DNA from 4 places in the Blautia sp. MSJ-36 genome. Region 2 is predicted to be linked to each of the others. Evidence: riboswitches for the same ligand, from Rfam matches in the RefSeq annotation. Region 2 holds a riboswitch; each other region holds the start of a gene.

Region 1 (3,170 bases), 130 kb from region 2:
GCGGAACTTGAGGGAATGAAGCAGGAATATGAGGCAGAATCCCAGAACCTTCAGGCACAGCTGGATGAGAAGCGTGCAACATCCGCAGATTATGACAATGAAATTGCTTATGCACAGCAGCAGGCTACAGACTATGCGAACCTTCTTGCAGAGCAGACTGCAGAGCTTCAGAGATTAGAGGCTGAGCGTATCGCCGCAGAAGAGGAAGCAAGACGTCAGGCGGAGGCTGAGGCAGCAGCAAGAGCACAGGCAGAAGCAGAAGAGGAAGCAAGACGCCAGGCAGAAGCGGAAGCAGCGCAGCAGGATGAAGCAGATGAGAGTGAAGACGTTCAGTATGACGAGGACGGTGACGTAATCGAGAATACGGACGAAGATACTGCAGAGGACGATACAGAGTATGTAGATGATACATATGATGAGAATGGTGACGTTCAGTATGATGAGGACGGAAATGTAATTTCCGATGACCAGTCCGGATATACAGACACTACAGAAGATAATACAGACGCAAACTATGATGACAGCAGCGATGCTTCTGAGGATACCTCTTCTGACAGCGGAAGTTCTTCTTCCTACAGTGGTTCCGGTTCTTCTGTTGTAGATTATGCCACACAGTTTGTTGGAAATCCGTATGTATGGGGCGGAACAAGCCTTACCAACGGTGCAGACTGCTCCGGTTTTGTACAGAGTGTATATGCTAACTTTGGTGTAAGCCTTCCGAGAACTTCCTATGAGCAGCAGAACGCAGGTACTGAGGTATCTTATGCAGATGCTCAGCCAGGAGATCTGATCTGTTACGGTGGACATGTGGCTATTTATATGGGCAATGGACAGATTGTACATGCATCCAATTCCCAGGATGGTATTAAGATCAGTAACGATGCGACATACAGAACGATTGTTTCTGTAAGACGTCTTGTATAATCACGAACCATATAAAATTCATTAAGATGAAGATATTGAACAGCCTGGCGGTATATTCCGTCAGGCTGTTTCTTATAAGGAAACAGTGTATTTATATCAGAAAAATCTGAAATGGTATTGACATATAATTAACAGGGTGTTATTATAATGCCAGTATAATTCCATATTGAACATAGCAAGTGCTGAGGGCATCTGACAGTCGTTGATTATCAGAAGCCAGCAGAAAAGGGAATCAGGTGTGAAACCTGAGCGATCCGGTCACTGTAACGGAGGAGCGAATCTCACAGTCCATTGTACTTAGGTATGAGAAGGAGAGACAAGCCATGATCCCGGAGCCAGGAAACCTGCTTGTTATGGCGAGGTTAAACTTCCGTGTAAAGTGTAACAACCATTTCAGGGACTCCGCACCCCTGGGACGTTGTCTACTTTTTTACGAGAGTAGGCATTTTTTTATGGAATGCGCCTGTTCATATGAATTATACATGATTAAATGGCAGGCGATACTACTCCGGATACATTCGTTCCCTCCGCGCACTCATGAACGGATTATATTTCTACCCCGGGGTGGCATCGCTACCTCTTTTTTTATGGGAAAATTAAGAGGATATATGATCCGGGAGGAGATAAGAATCATGGAGAAACCATATTGGGAAGGAAAAGAGTATTCCTATTTCAGTCACAAAAAATGCGAGTATTTTCCATGCCATAAAGGAGCAGATCCGGAGAATTTTAACTGCCTGTTCTGTTATTGTCCGTTGTATGCACTGGGAGATAAATGCGGCGGTAATTTTCACTTCACAGAAAGTGGGATCAAGGACTGTACGGCGTGTAAACTTCCTCACAGAAGAGAAAATTATGGATATATCACAGGGAAGTACCAGGAACTTGCGGATATGATAAGAAAACAGAGAGAAAATTCTCAGACAGATGAGAAGTGATAATAGAGAATAGAATATAACCCGAAATAATAAGCCAGCTCTGACACATGGTGACATGTGAGAGCTGGCTTTTTACTTTATCGGGTCATCTGGTCTGCAGGAATACTTTCAACCTTGGAAGCTGGTTGTTCAGGATCAGCTGTTCCGGGAACATGGCCTGATGAACAAACTCAGCGGCATAGGTAAAATCGCCGATGTGTTCCGGGCCGTGGCTGTCGCTGGAGAGAAGCAGTGGCAGATCGTATTTTCGGCAGCAGCGAAGGATTTCGAAACAGTTTTCTCTTGTGTCACCACGATAGCCATAAGGCGCAAGAGAAGCTTCGTTGATCTCAAAGATCGTTCCGGTTTCTTTGGCGGTTCGGGCAAGAACTTCATAATTCACCGGATAGTGTGTGTTGTCACTGTGTCCGAGAATTTTGACACAAGGATTTTTCATAACATTGATAAAGGCTTCGGTGTTTTCGTCCCTGGTGCCGGGGTGGTAGTTCCAGGAATGCATGCTGGCAATGGCGTAATCAAGTTTACATAATAATTCCTGATCCAGATCTACACTTCCGTTCCGATCCAGAATATTCAGTTCAATCCCATAGAGCAGGTCTACGCCGAAATGTTTTTTCGGAGAATAGGTAAGACTTCGGAAGTAGGAGGAAGTTCCGGCTGCCAGAGTTCCGGGACCGTGATCGGTGATTCCGAGAAGACGGAGGCCTTTTTCTGCGGCTGCACGTGCCATGTTGGTGATGGTACATTCCGTGCCGTGACCGCTGGCGATGGAATGGGTATGCATATCAGAAAGATACATAAAAATACACCTCTTTTGCTGTTTGGGAACATGTGACGGAGCGGAATACAAATGTCCGCTGTACATATTTTTTGTGAAAAATAAAGGAATTCCCATATAAATTCAAGTATGACAGAGCAGAAAAACAAAGTCAATAGAGAAAAACATAAAAACACGAAAAACAAATAAAACCAACGGGGCTTGCCCTATAAAAACCACAAAAACAGCAAGAAACACATGTTGGATTTCGTTGACATCAAAGAGGGGGTAAGGTATAATAAAATTACATGAGCACATAGCCGGAAAGAAGCGGTTCTGGAAGCGGGAAGGCGGACAGATCACCAGAAACAACCGGTTATGAGAAAGGAGAATCATGGAGAAATTTCATATAGCAGATATCCCGAAAACAGACAGGATCACACATCTTGTGGATAATCTTTATGCAAAGATGCCGGTGATCGAATCTGCCAGAGCCAAGCTGGTCACAGAGTCCTATAAGCAGACCGAAGACGAGCCGATCATCACCCGCA
Region 2 (3,170 bases):
TCTGATCCAGCTTGCTCCGGCAAGACTTCCCATGCTCCACTTCATAACTTCTGTTGCCGCATTTTTGTCATTGGTAATATAAATGACAAAATTGGAAAAAGCAGAACAGACTGCGCTGACCGCCATTCCCGCAAGGATCAGTTTTGCGGAAGTTGCCTTTCCACCCATGTTTGCAATGGCGATCACCGCAAAAGAAGTGATCATCGCGCCAATGAAAGCTGTGATTCCCACAGAGTTTCCGCCAAGAAAGCTTCCGATTCCAAGCATGATGGCCAGTGTGGCACCCAGAGATGCACCAGATGAGATACCCAGCACATACGGGTCTGCCAGCGGGTTCTGCACGATAGCCTGCATCACCACGCCGCACACGGAAAGAGCCATTCCAACTGCCAGAGCCAGAAGGACTCTAGGCAGCCGGATCAGCCACACAACATCATGAACTGCGCCTTCCGCATAGGCGGACAGACTTTTTATATGAAACAATTTATAAGCGATAACGCCGTATACATCCTTCAGTGACAGATCCGCATTTCCAAAAGTGATGGCTGCAAGTATGGAAAAAATAAGGAATCCTGCAAGTCAGATGAGAACTGCCACATACATGGATGTTCTGAGCACCTTATCTTTTTTTCTCTGTGAAGCTGTTTCTTTCACTGCATTTTCTCCGATCAGTCAAGATTTACGTCCGGATATAATCCCTTTGCAAAAGTTTCGATTCCGTCCTGGGTACGTGTTGCACTTGCATACATCTCACTGAGCATGATCGGGTAAACACGTCCGTTCTTTACTGCGTCAAGGCTCTTCAGGGACTCATCATCCTGGATCACTGCAAGCTGGCTGTTCTTAACAGTTTCCGGATCATCTCCTGCATATGGCATGTAAACCACAAAGATCACGTCAGGGTTGGCTGCGATGATATCCTCTTTTCCAACGGTGGAAGCATCCGGGTTTGCAAGAGTTGCGCCTAACTGTGTTACCATATCTCCGCCAAGGCTCTTTACGCCATAGTTTGTGATGTCATCTCCAAGAGGCTCCAATACCATTACGCTTGGTTTGTCTTTTACATCTGCAGTTGCAGTAAGAGTTTTGTCGATCACTGCTTTTGCATCATCAACGATAGCCTGTGCTTTGTCCTGTACATCGAAGATCTTTCCGATATTTAAGATATCTGTGAATTCATTTTCCAGTGTTCTGGCGCCGTCCGGACGAGTATTGGTGTTGTAGTAGGTGTTGCAGCCTTTGTCGATCCAGTCTGTTACATTTCCCAGATTCTCATCAGAGAAAAGAGAGCTCCAGGATAAGATCATGTCCGGCTCCAGCATTGTTACAGTTTCAAGGGATGGGGTAAATTCGTCAAGATAATTTGTTTTTGAGAATGCTTCTTTGAGATCTTCCGGAACTTCATTATCAAGACCTGCGGTAGCTACCAGGTGGTCTTCCAGACCAAGTGCGAGCATAGTCTCAATGCTTCCCTGATATACAGCAAGGACTTTTTCCGGTGCTTTTTCATAAGTGGTTTCGATTTCGTTTCCATCGTAATCATAGGTTGTGATGGTCAGAGGATATTCTGTCTTGGTTGCCTCTGCGGAAGAATCTTCGGTGTCTGCAGACTCTGTACTGTCTTCTGCTGCCGGCTGGTTGTCTTCCTTGATGGTCTCGGAGTCTGCTCTCTCTGCGGCATAAACAGCCGGAGCTGCTGATACGGTCATTGCCGCTGCCATTACCATTGCCATGATTCTTGTGGATACATACTTGTTTTTCATTTCATTTCCTCTCTTTTCGCCTGTTTTATCTCCTGTTGCCTATGGGTAACCGAAAAGATGGGGCTTCATAAAATCTGCACGGAACACTTTGTACGGAAGCTCCCACTTACATACTGTCAAGCAGGTTTCCTGACTTACAGACTCAGAAAAAACTCCGCAAAATAAAAACTGATACACCATTCATCTTTTAGCCGATCATGAATGATGTATCAGAATTTTCTCCAGAATCTCTCTGACATCGGGATTTCGCCTTCTCACATGAGTTTCTGCAATGGCATGTGAAATCCCTTCTTCTGTATACAGTGGCCGCAACCGCTCAGGCTTTTTACCCGATTCCCTCTCACAGTATCCGGCAGCATATGTGCCGGTGATACTGTTCACTTCACAGCAATTCAATTACGCTGATACTGATTCTAACATACCGGTTTTCCAATTACAACCTTGAGGCCGGATTTTTACAGTTTTTTGCAGAAATAGTCTGCCCGGAGAGATCCCTCTCAGATCTTTTTCAGCTTGGCAAAACCGGCGAACATTTTTTTCACGCCGACTTTGTCAAAGTCTACCGTCACTTCGTAGTCTCTGCCGCCGTCTGCGATATTTTTTACGATACCGACTCCGAATTTCACATGACGGACCGTGTCTCCCTCACCATAGTCCAGGCTGTCCGCCTTCTTCACTGTGAAATCTTTTTTCTGCAGGGTGCTCTTTGCCTGGAAATTCATTTTCATCTGGGCATAGGCGCTTTTCGGAGATACGATATCATCTACTCTGGGCTTTTTCTCCTGAATGGTATGTCCAAGATCTACCAGCTCCCGTGGAACCTCCCTTACAAAACGTGACACACGGTTATACTGAGTCTCCCCACGGATCATCCGCTGTTTTGCACAGGTTAAGGTCAGTTCCTTCATGGCACGGGTGATCCCCACATAACAGAGCCTTCGCTCCTCCTCGATATCCGACGGATCACCGGACCAGATGGAAGCATATCCCGGAAAAACACCGTCCTCCATTCCCACGATAAATACATTTGGGAACTCCAGTCCCTTGGCACTGTGAAGAGTCATCAGCAGCACATAATCCTGATCCGGATCAACAGAATCGATATCTGCCACCAGTGCGATCTCCTCCAGAAATGCAGAAAGTGTTGCCGGCTGTCCGGCCTCCTCCATGGCTTCCTGGAAGGATTCTGTCTTGGAGATCAGCTCATCGATATTTTCGATCCTCGCCTGGGCCTCCTCCGTTTTCTCTGCCTCCAGTTCCTTCACATAACCGGTAAGCTCAATGACCTCTTCCAGGGTTTCACGGACTGTATAGGCCTCTGCCTTACTTTTCAGTCCCTGGATAAAGGATACAAAATCATTGATCTTTCCTGCTGCCCGACCAATAGACGGTACTTCCTCCACCACG
Region 3 (3,170 bases), on a different contig from region 2:
CAAAAATCCGGATAAAGAAGAGATCAAGTATGAGATCTCAGATTTTCTCTATCACATGATGGTACTGATGGTGGAAAAAGGTGTCAGCTGGGAAGAGATCACCAGAGAACTGGCAAAAAGATAGAATTAAAAAAAGACATATACAATTTTGGTTAGGCATGGTATACTTATCGGAACAAAGTGCGGAAATATAAGAAAAAGGGAAAGGGAAACAGCCAATGATCAAAATTGATGACTGGGTGATCGAAAAAGGAGAAAAAGCACAAGGTAAGATTGAGATCACAGGATGCGGCATGGCGATGCCGGCGACTGTGATCTGCGGGGTGGAAGACGGACCGACGATCCTGATCACAGCAGGAGTACACAGCGCCGAGTATGTAGGAATACAGGCGGCGATGGAACTTGCGAAAGAATTTCAGCCGGAGGAACTGAAGGGAAATGTGATCATCATTCCGCTGGTCAATGTCAGTGGATTTGAACATCGTACCATGAGTATGGTCTATGAAGATGGTAAGAATCTGAACCGTGTTTTCCCGGGAGATCCTGAGGGGACAGCTGCAGACCGCATTGCCTATACCATGGTGACGAAACTTTTTTCCATAACGGATTATTATATTGATCTGCACAGCGGAGACGGATATGAGCAGCTTCATCCATATGTTTATTATGTAGGGGTTGTAGATGAAGAGACGGCAGAGAAGTCCTTACATATGGCAAGACATATCGGTGTCAAATATGTGGTCCGCTCTACAACTGCTACAGGTGGTGCCTATAATTATGCCTCTTCTCTTGGAATTCCAAGTATTCTCATCGAGAGGGGCGGACACAGTTACTGGACCTGGGAGGAAGTGGAACAGGACAAAAGAGACGTCCGTCATCTTGTGTTTCATCTTCAGGGGAAGAAATGTCACGGACTGAAACATTACCGTCAGATGCTTCTGGAAAATGTGGTATATGAATATGCACCATATACCGGATGCTGGTATCCATCCAAAAAGCCTGGAGAGTACTTCTTTAAAGGAGAAGACCTGGGTGAACTGAGAGATTACTACGGAAACCTGCTTTATACATCCATTGCAACAGAAAATGGAGTTGTACTTTATCAGACAGCCAGCCTGAATATTATTGAGGACGGACCGATGATCGCCTATGCAGCGATCACAGAGACGCTGACCTGATATTCGCAGAGCTTTTCCACCAAAAATTGTTTTATTCAATTCCTATAGAAGCGATAAGAAAACCGGATTTTACCGTTTGTTGTTCTATTTGTAAAAATAAACGCGTAAAATCCGTATTTTTTTGACAAATCGGATAAACTCAGTTGTTAAATACCTAACGGGGTATATGTACAATTCAAACAGCTTTGACAAAATTGATAAATATTCTAAAAATACAACATTTTTCTATGGACAACAGCAATAGATTTATCATACAATAAATCCGTAATTTAACAGCATTTGCTGATTTTTACATCAGCCGTTGCAAGTTCCGAGAGGATTAATAGGGAAACCGGTGTAAATCCGGTACGATCCCGTCACTGTAATGGGGAATCCTCAGATAAAATACCACTGGCCGGGTGCGTGAGAAATAGGGCCGGGAAGGTGTCTGAGGGTGAGGAGCCTGAGTCAGGAGACCTGCTTGTAATTGTTTTAAGATGATTCTTACGGAAGATAGGAAGCATGTTTTTTTGTGTGTGCCCGTATTTCGTCACGGGCTTTTTTCGTGCGTATTTCTGAAATTCCATGCATTTTCTGCATATAAAGAATCCCATTATAGTTATTATTATCTTATATAAGTTGAAACGGCTATGCTAAAAATCACATCAAATGAGGAAAGGAGTAAAACGTGACAAAGAAACAAGTAGGAAAAAGATTTCTCCAGATCATAATTGTATTGTTTGGAATCAGCTTTTTCACATTTGGACTGACCTACCTGTCACCTGGTGATCCTGCGGAGATCATGTTGACAGAGTGTGGTAATCTTCCAACACCGGAACTTCTGGAACAGACAAGACATGATCTCGGCCTTGACCAGCCATTTCTTGTACAGTATGGTTCCTGGCTGAAAGGTGTTGTAACAGGAGATATGGGACAGTCCTATTCTTTCAAAATGCCGGTAACGGATAAACTGGTATCCTGTTTCTGGCCGACGCTGAGGATGTCGTTGCTGGCACTTCTGATGATGGTCATTATTTCCATACCGCTTGGAATACTGGCCGCTGTATATCAGAACAAATTCCCGGATTATTTTGTAAGAGGAATTACCTTTGTGGGAGTATCTGTTCCAAGCTTCTGGCTGGGCCTGATCCTTCTCAGCATCTTTGGTGTTCAGCTTCGCTGGATCAATGTTGCCGGAGGCAGTACAGATTTTAAATCCATGATCCTTCCGGCGCTGACACTTGCACTTGCCATGTCTGCAAAGTATACCAGACAGGTAAGAAGTGCAGTACTGGAGGAGCTTCACCAGGATTATGTCACAGGTGCAAGAATGCGTGGGATCAAGGAAAGCGTCATTCTCTGGAAACACGTTCTTCCTAATGTAATGCTTCCGCTGGTAACACTGCTGGGACTTTCCCTTGGAAGTCTTCTGGGAGGTACTGCAGTTGTAGAGATCATTTACAACTGGCCTGGAATGGGAAATATGGCAGTAAAGGCAATTTCCTGTCGTGACTATCCTCTTGTACAGGGCTATGTACTCTGGATCGCGATCCTGTACATGTGCATCAACCTGCTTGTGGATCTATCCTACACTTATCTCGATCCAAGACTTAAGGAGGATAGATAATTGAAAAAAGTATTACGAATATTCAAAGAAAACAAACAATTCACTCTTTTCTTTATTCTAGGTCTTGTGGTGATCGGTGTTGCGATCTTTGCACCGCAGCTTTCCCCATATGATCCGTTGGATGCAGTTATGACCGAATCACTGCAGGAGCCGAGCTCCGCCCATCCATTTGGAACAGACAAACTTGGGCGAGATCTTCTTTCCCGTGTTATTTTCGGAACAAGAACGTCTCTGATCATGACCTTATGTCTGGTTGCGGTGATTTTTGTGATCGGTACATTTTTAGGAGTTATTGCCGGATATTTTGGCGGTATTGTAGATGCGGTGATCATGCGCATTGCGGATATGATGATTTCCTTCCCGGGCCTTGTGCTGGCCATCGCCAT
Region 4 (3,170 bases), 120 kb from region 2:
GTATAACCATCGCTGTATTTTACTGTATCTGTGGTAGGCTCAATGATCTCGGCGCCGTCCTTCTGTGCATCTTCGGCAGTTCCTGCAAACAGATTTACGATCTTCTTGGAAACCAGGCTTACATGGATGGTCATCTTGCCATCTTTGACCGTAAGCTTGCCTTTTTTGTCATTGGCCTCATTTACATGGAACATACTGCTGTCTGTGTCAAACTCTGCTGTATAAACACCATCTTCCAGGGTATCTGTCTTGGCTGCGTCTGCCTCTTTCTCATTGGAAGCTTCTGCATCCTCTTTGGAATCGTTTTTGGCAGATTCGGTTTTTGCGGAATCTGTTGTAGCCATTGCAGGCACAGAGCCAAGCACCATAGCTGATGCACTTACCATTGCAAGGATTAAGTTTACATAACGTTTTTTCATAATAATCTTCTCCCTTCCATAGATACAGCAATCTGCCCGGAAGACAGTCTTCCTGATCTTTCCGGGCAGTTACATGGATTTCTTATAGGTATCTGAGATCACTCAGATCGTTTCATATTTATTATTCTGCGGAATCCTCAGCGGAATCAGCCTCTGTATCTGCTGCTGCGTCAGAATCTGCGGACTCATCAGCGCTTCCCAGAGAATCAATAGCTGCTTTTGTATGATCTACATAAAGCTGCTCAACAGCCTCGATACGTCCAAGACCTGCGATCTGTGTATCAACATTCTCGAAGTCTCCGGATGCTACAAACTGGCTCTTCCAGGAATCCTCATCATCACCGGCCATATCGTTGTTTGCATGGTCTCCGGCAACAACCATCAGCGGACGAAGAACAACGTTCTTGTATCCTGCTTCTTTTACCTTCTCGATAACCTTGTCGCAGGCTGTATCTTCCGGCTTACCCTCTACAGTACCGATGAATGCGTTCTTGAATCCAAGGTTTTCCATCTGTGTCTGCATCTGATCGTATGTAATGTTAGCTGTATGGGATGTTCCATGTCCCATGAATACGAATGCTGTACCAGCCTCAGCTGCTGCATCCATGCTGTCAAATCCTGCTTCTTTGCAAGCCTCATCTGTGATTGCCTGAGCAACGGCTTTCTTGTCGTCGTTGATCACTGTTGCATCGTCTCCAACCTCACCAAGCATTGGCTCTGCGATAGCTACAGACTCAAATTTATCTTTATACTCGTTGATGGCTTCTGTCATCTCATCGTACTCAGCGCCATGCATCAGATGTGTAGGCTGTACAACCAGGTTCTTAACACCGTTTGCTACTGCACGGTCAAGTGCCTGCTGCATGTTATCGATCACTTCATCATCTCTTGCCTCTACATGGTTGATGATGATCTGTGCTGTAAATGCTCTTCTTACAGACCAGTCCGGATAAGCTTCTGCAAGAGCATCCTCGATTCCTTTGACATCCTCTGCACGGCTGTCATTGAAGGAAGTACCAAAGCTTACAACAAGAAGTTCATTCTCACCGATCTCATCCTGGTTACGCGGATCGTCCTTGGAAGCATCTCCTGTGTCACGTCCGAAATAATCCGGATCTGCATTCTCACCCTCTACCAGTTCTTTCTGAGCGTCTGTCAGAGCATCCCATGCTTCTTTGGCTGCCTTGCAGTCCTCATCTGTTGTGTCGTTTCTTTCCTGTACATAGATCTTGTCGATCAGAGCTGCTACATTGTCAGCTGCTTTCTGGTCTTCATCAGAAGCCTCTGTGGTATCAGCTGCCTCAGTACTCTCATCTGCGCTCTCTTCTGTAGCGGAATCATCTGCTGCCATTGCTGTTGTAGCTGCACCCATAGAGCATGTCATGGAAACTGCGAGCATCAGAGCTAACATTGTTTTTCTTTTCATTTCTTATCGTCCTCTTTTCATGTATTTCCAGAATACTGATATGTACAAAAAAACGGCTGCTTTCTGCGGCCGCCTGCTCACACACGATTCTCTCGCAATACACATAAAAAGAAGTTCTGTATTGTTATTGAGAATACAGATTCGTAGACCGCGAATCCTGGATCTCACAATAAGGCAGTTCTCCTGACTTGGTTCCACGCTGCTTTCCCTTCCCGGTTTCCCAGTGGTTTCGAAAACAGCTCCCCGTTCACAGTGACGGTATCGTTCCGGATTCTCACCGGATTCTCTTTTGCACATCCGACTGGATGTAACCTTATTGCTATAACATTTGTACATATTCGATTTTACCTGGTTATCTATTTTTTACCACAAAATCACAAAATTGTCAAGATTGCTGTCGGACGATACAGGGTTTTCTCCCTGTATCTGTCAGTTATTTTCAGCATACTTATTTTAATATTCATGCATATTTTTCATGATTTTATATGATTTATGTTTTTTATTTATAGCATAATGATTTCCTACAATAGCATAGAGATTTCCTGCTACATAAAAAGCAGCCCTTCTCCGCCATCACTGTGACAGCAGAAAAGGGCCGATCATATTATTTATTGAAGTACTCCTGCTCCAGGTATCTGGCTACATAGATTCCGCTGGCAGATGCATGGGAAAGAGAATGTGTCACACCGCTGCAGTCTCCGATAACAAAGAGTCCTTTGTGGCAGGTTTCCAGATTCTCATCGATCTCAACTTCCATGTTGTAGAATTTAACCTCCACACCATAAAGCAGAGTATCGTCATCTGCTGTTCCCGGTGCGATCTTATCCAGGGCATAGATCATCTCGATGATACCGTCCAGGATACGCTTCGGCATAACAAGGCTTAAGTCTCCCGGTGTTGCGGAAAGAGTCGGTGTTACGAAGCTCTCCTCAATACGTGCTTTTGTGCTTCGTCTTCCGCGGATCAGATCTCCGAAACGCTGTACCATAACACCACCGCCAAGCATATTGGAAAGTCTTGCGATGCTCTCACCGTATCCGTTGCTGTCATGGAACGGCTCTGAGAAATGTTTGGATACCAGAAGGGCGAAGTTTGTATTGTTGGTGTGTTTTGCAGGATCTTCATAGCTGTGGCCGTTTACTGTGATGATTCCGTTGGTGTTCTCATTAACAACAACACCTCTCGGGTTCATACAGAAAGTACGGACCATATCCTCAAACTTCTCGGTTCTGTAAACGATCTTGCTCTCGTAAAGCTCATCTGTCAGACGGCTGAACACCTCTGCCGGAAGCTCCACACGGACACCGATATCCACACGGTTGGAA

Evidence for each region. A riboswitch is a leader RNA that binds a small molecule or an ion and turns the genes downstream of it on or off. The one in region 2 is predicted to bind cobalamin.
Region 1: it holds a riboswitch for cobalamin, as region 2 does, so the genes downstream of both, KQI39_RS04540 (cysteine-rich small domain-containing protein) here and KQI39_RS05160 (ABC transporter substrate-binding protein) in region 2, are expected to answer to the same signal.
Region 3: it holds a riboswitch for cobalamin, as region 2 does, so the genes downstream of both, nikB (nickel ABC transporter permease) here and KQI39_RS05160 (ABC transporter substrate-binding protein) in region 2, are expected to answer to the same signal.
Region 4: it holds a riboswitch for cobalamin, as region 2 does, so the genes downstream of both, KQI39_RS04605 (sirohydrochlorin cobaltochelatase) here and KQI39_RS05160 (ABC transporter substrate-binding protein) in region 2, are expected to answer to the same signal.

Annotation. Positions count from the first base shown of each region.
Region 1 is NZ_JAHLPQ010000004.1:47,141-50,310, reverse strand. It holds gene KQI39_RS04545 (C40 family peptidase) at 1-924, shown strand, start outside; cobalamin riboswitch at 1,090-1,290, shown strand; gene KQI39_RS04540 (cysteine-rich small domain-containing protein) at 1,557-1,862, shown strand; gene KQI39_RS04535 (phosphatase) at 1,948-2,661, opposite strand; gene KQI39_RS04530 (glycyl radical protein) at 3,014-3,170, shown strand, end outside.
Region 2 is NZ_JAHLPQ010000004.1:181,357-184,526, forward strand. It holds gene KQI39_RS05155 (FecCD family ABC transporter permease) at 1-564, opposite strand, end outside; gene KQI39_RS05160 (ABC transporter substrate-binding protein) at 669-1,763, opposite strand; cobalamin riboswitch at 1,870-2,159, opposite strand; gene pcrA (DNA helicase PcrA) at 2,261-3,170, opposite strand, start outside.
Region 3 is NZ_JAHLPQ010000001.1:308,306-311,475, forward strand. It holds gene hisIE (bifunctional phosphoribosyl-AMP cyclohydrolase/phosphoribosyl-ATP diphosphatase HisIE) at 1-124, shown strand, start outside; gene KQI39_RS01435 (M14 family metallopeptidase) at 219-1,178, shown strand; cobalamin riboswitch at 1,467-1,656, shown strand; gene nikB (nickel ABC transporter permease) at 1,846-2,784, shown strand; gene nikC (nickel transporter permease) at 2,785-3,170, shown strand, end outside.
Region 4 is NZ_JAHLPQ010000004.1:63,210-66,379, forward strand. It holds gene KQI39_RS04600 (hypothetical protein) at 1-419, opposite strand, end outside; gene KQI39_RS04605 (sirohydrochlorin cobaltochelatase) at 541-1,845, opposite strand; cobalamin riboswitch at 2,002-2,176, opposite strand; gene KQI39_RS04610 (NAD(P)/FAD-dependent oxidoreductase) at 2,450-3,170, opposite strand, start outside.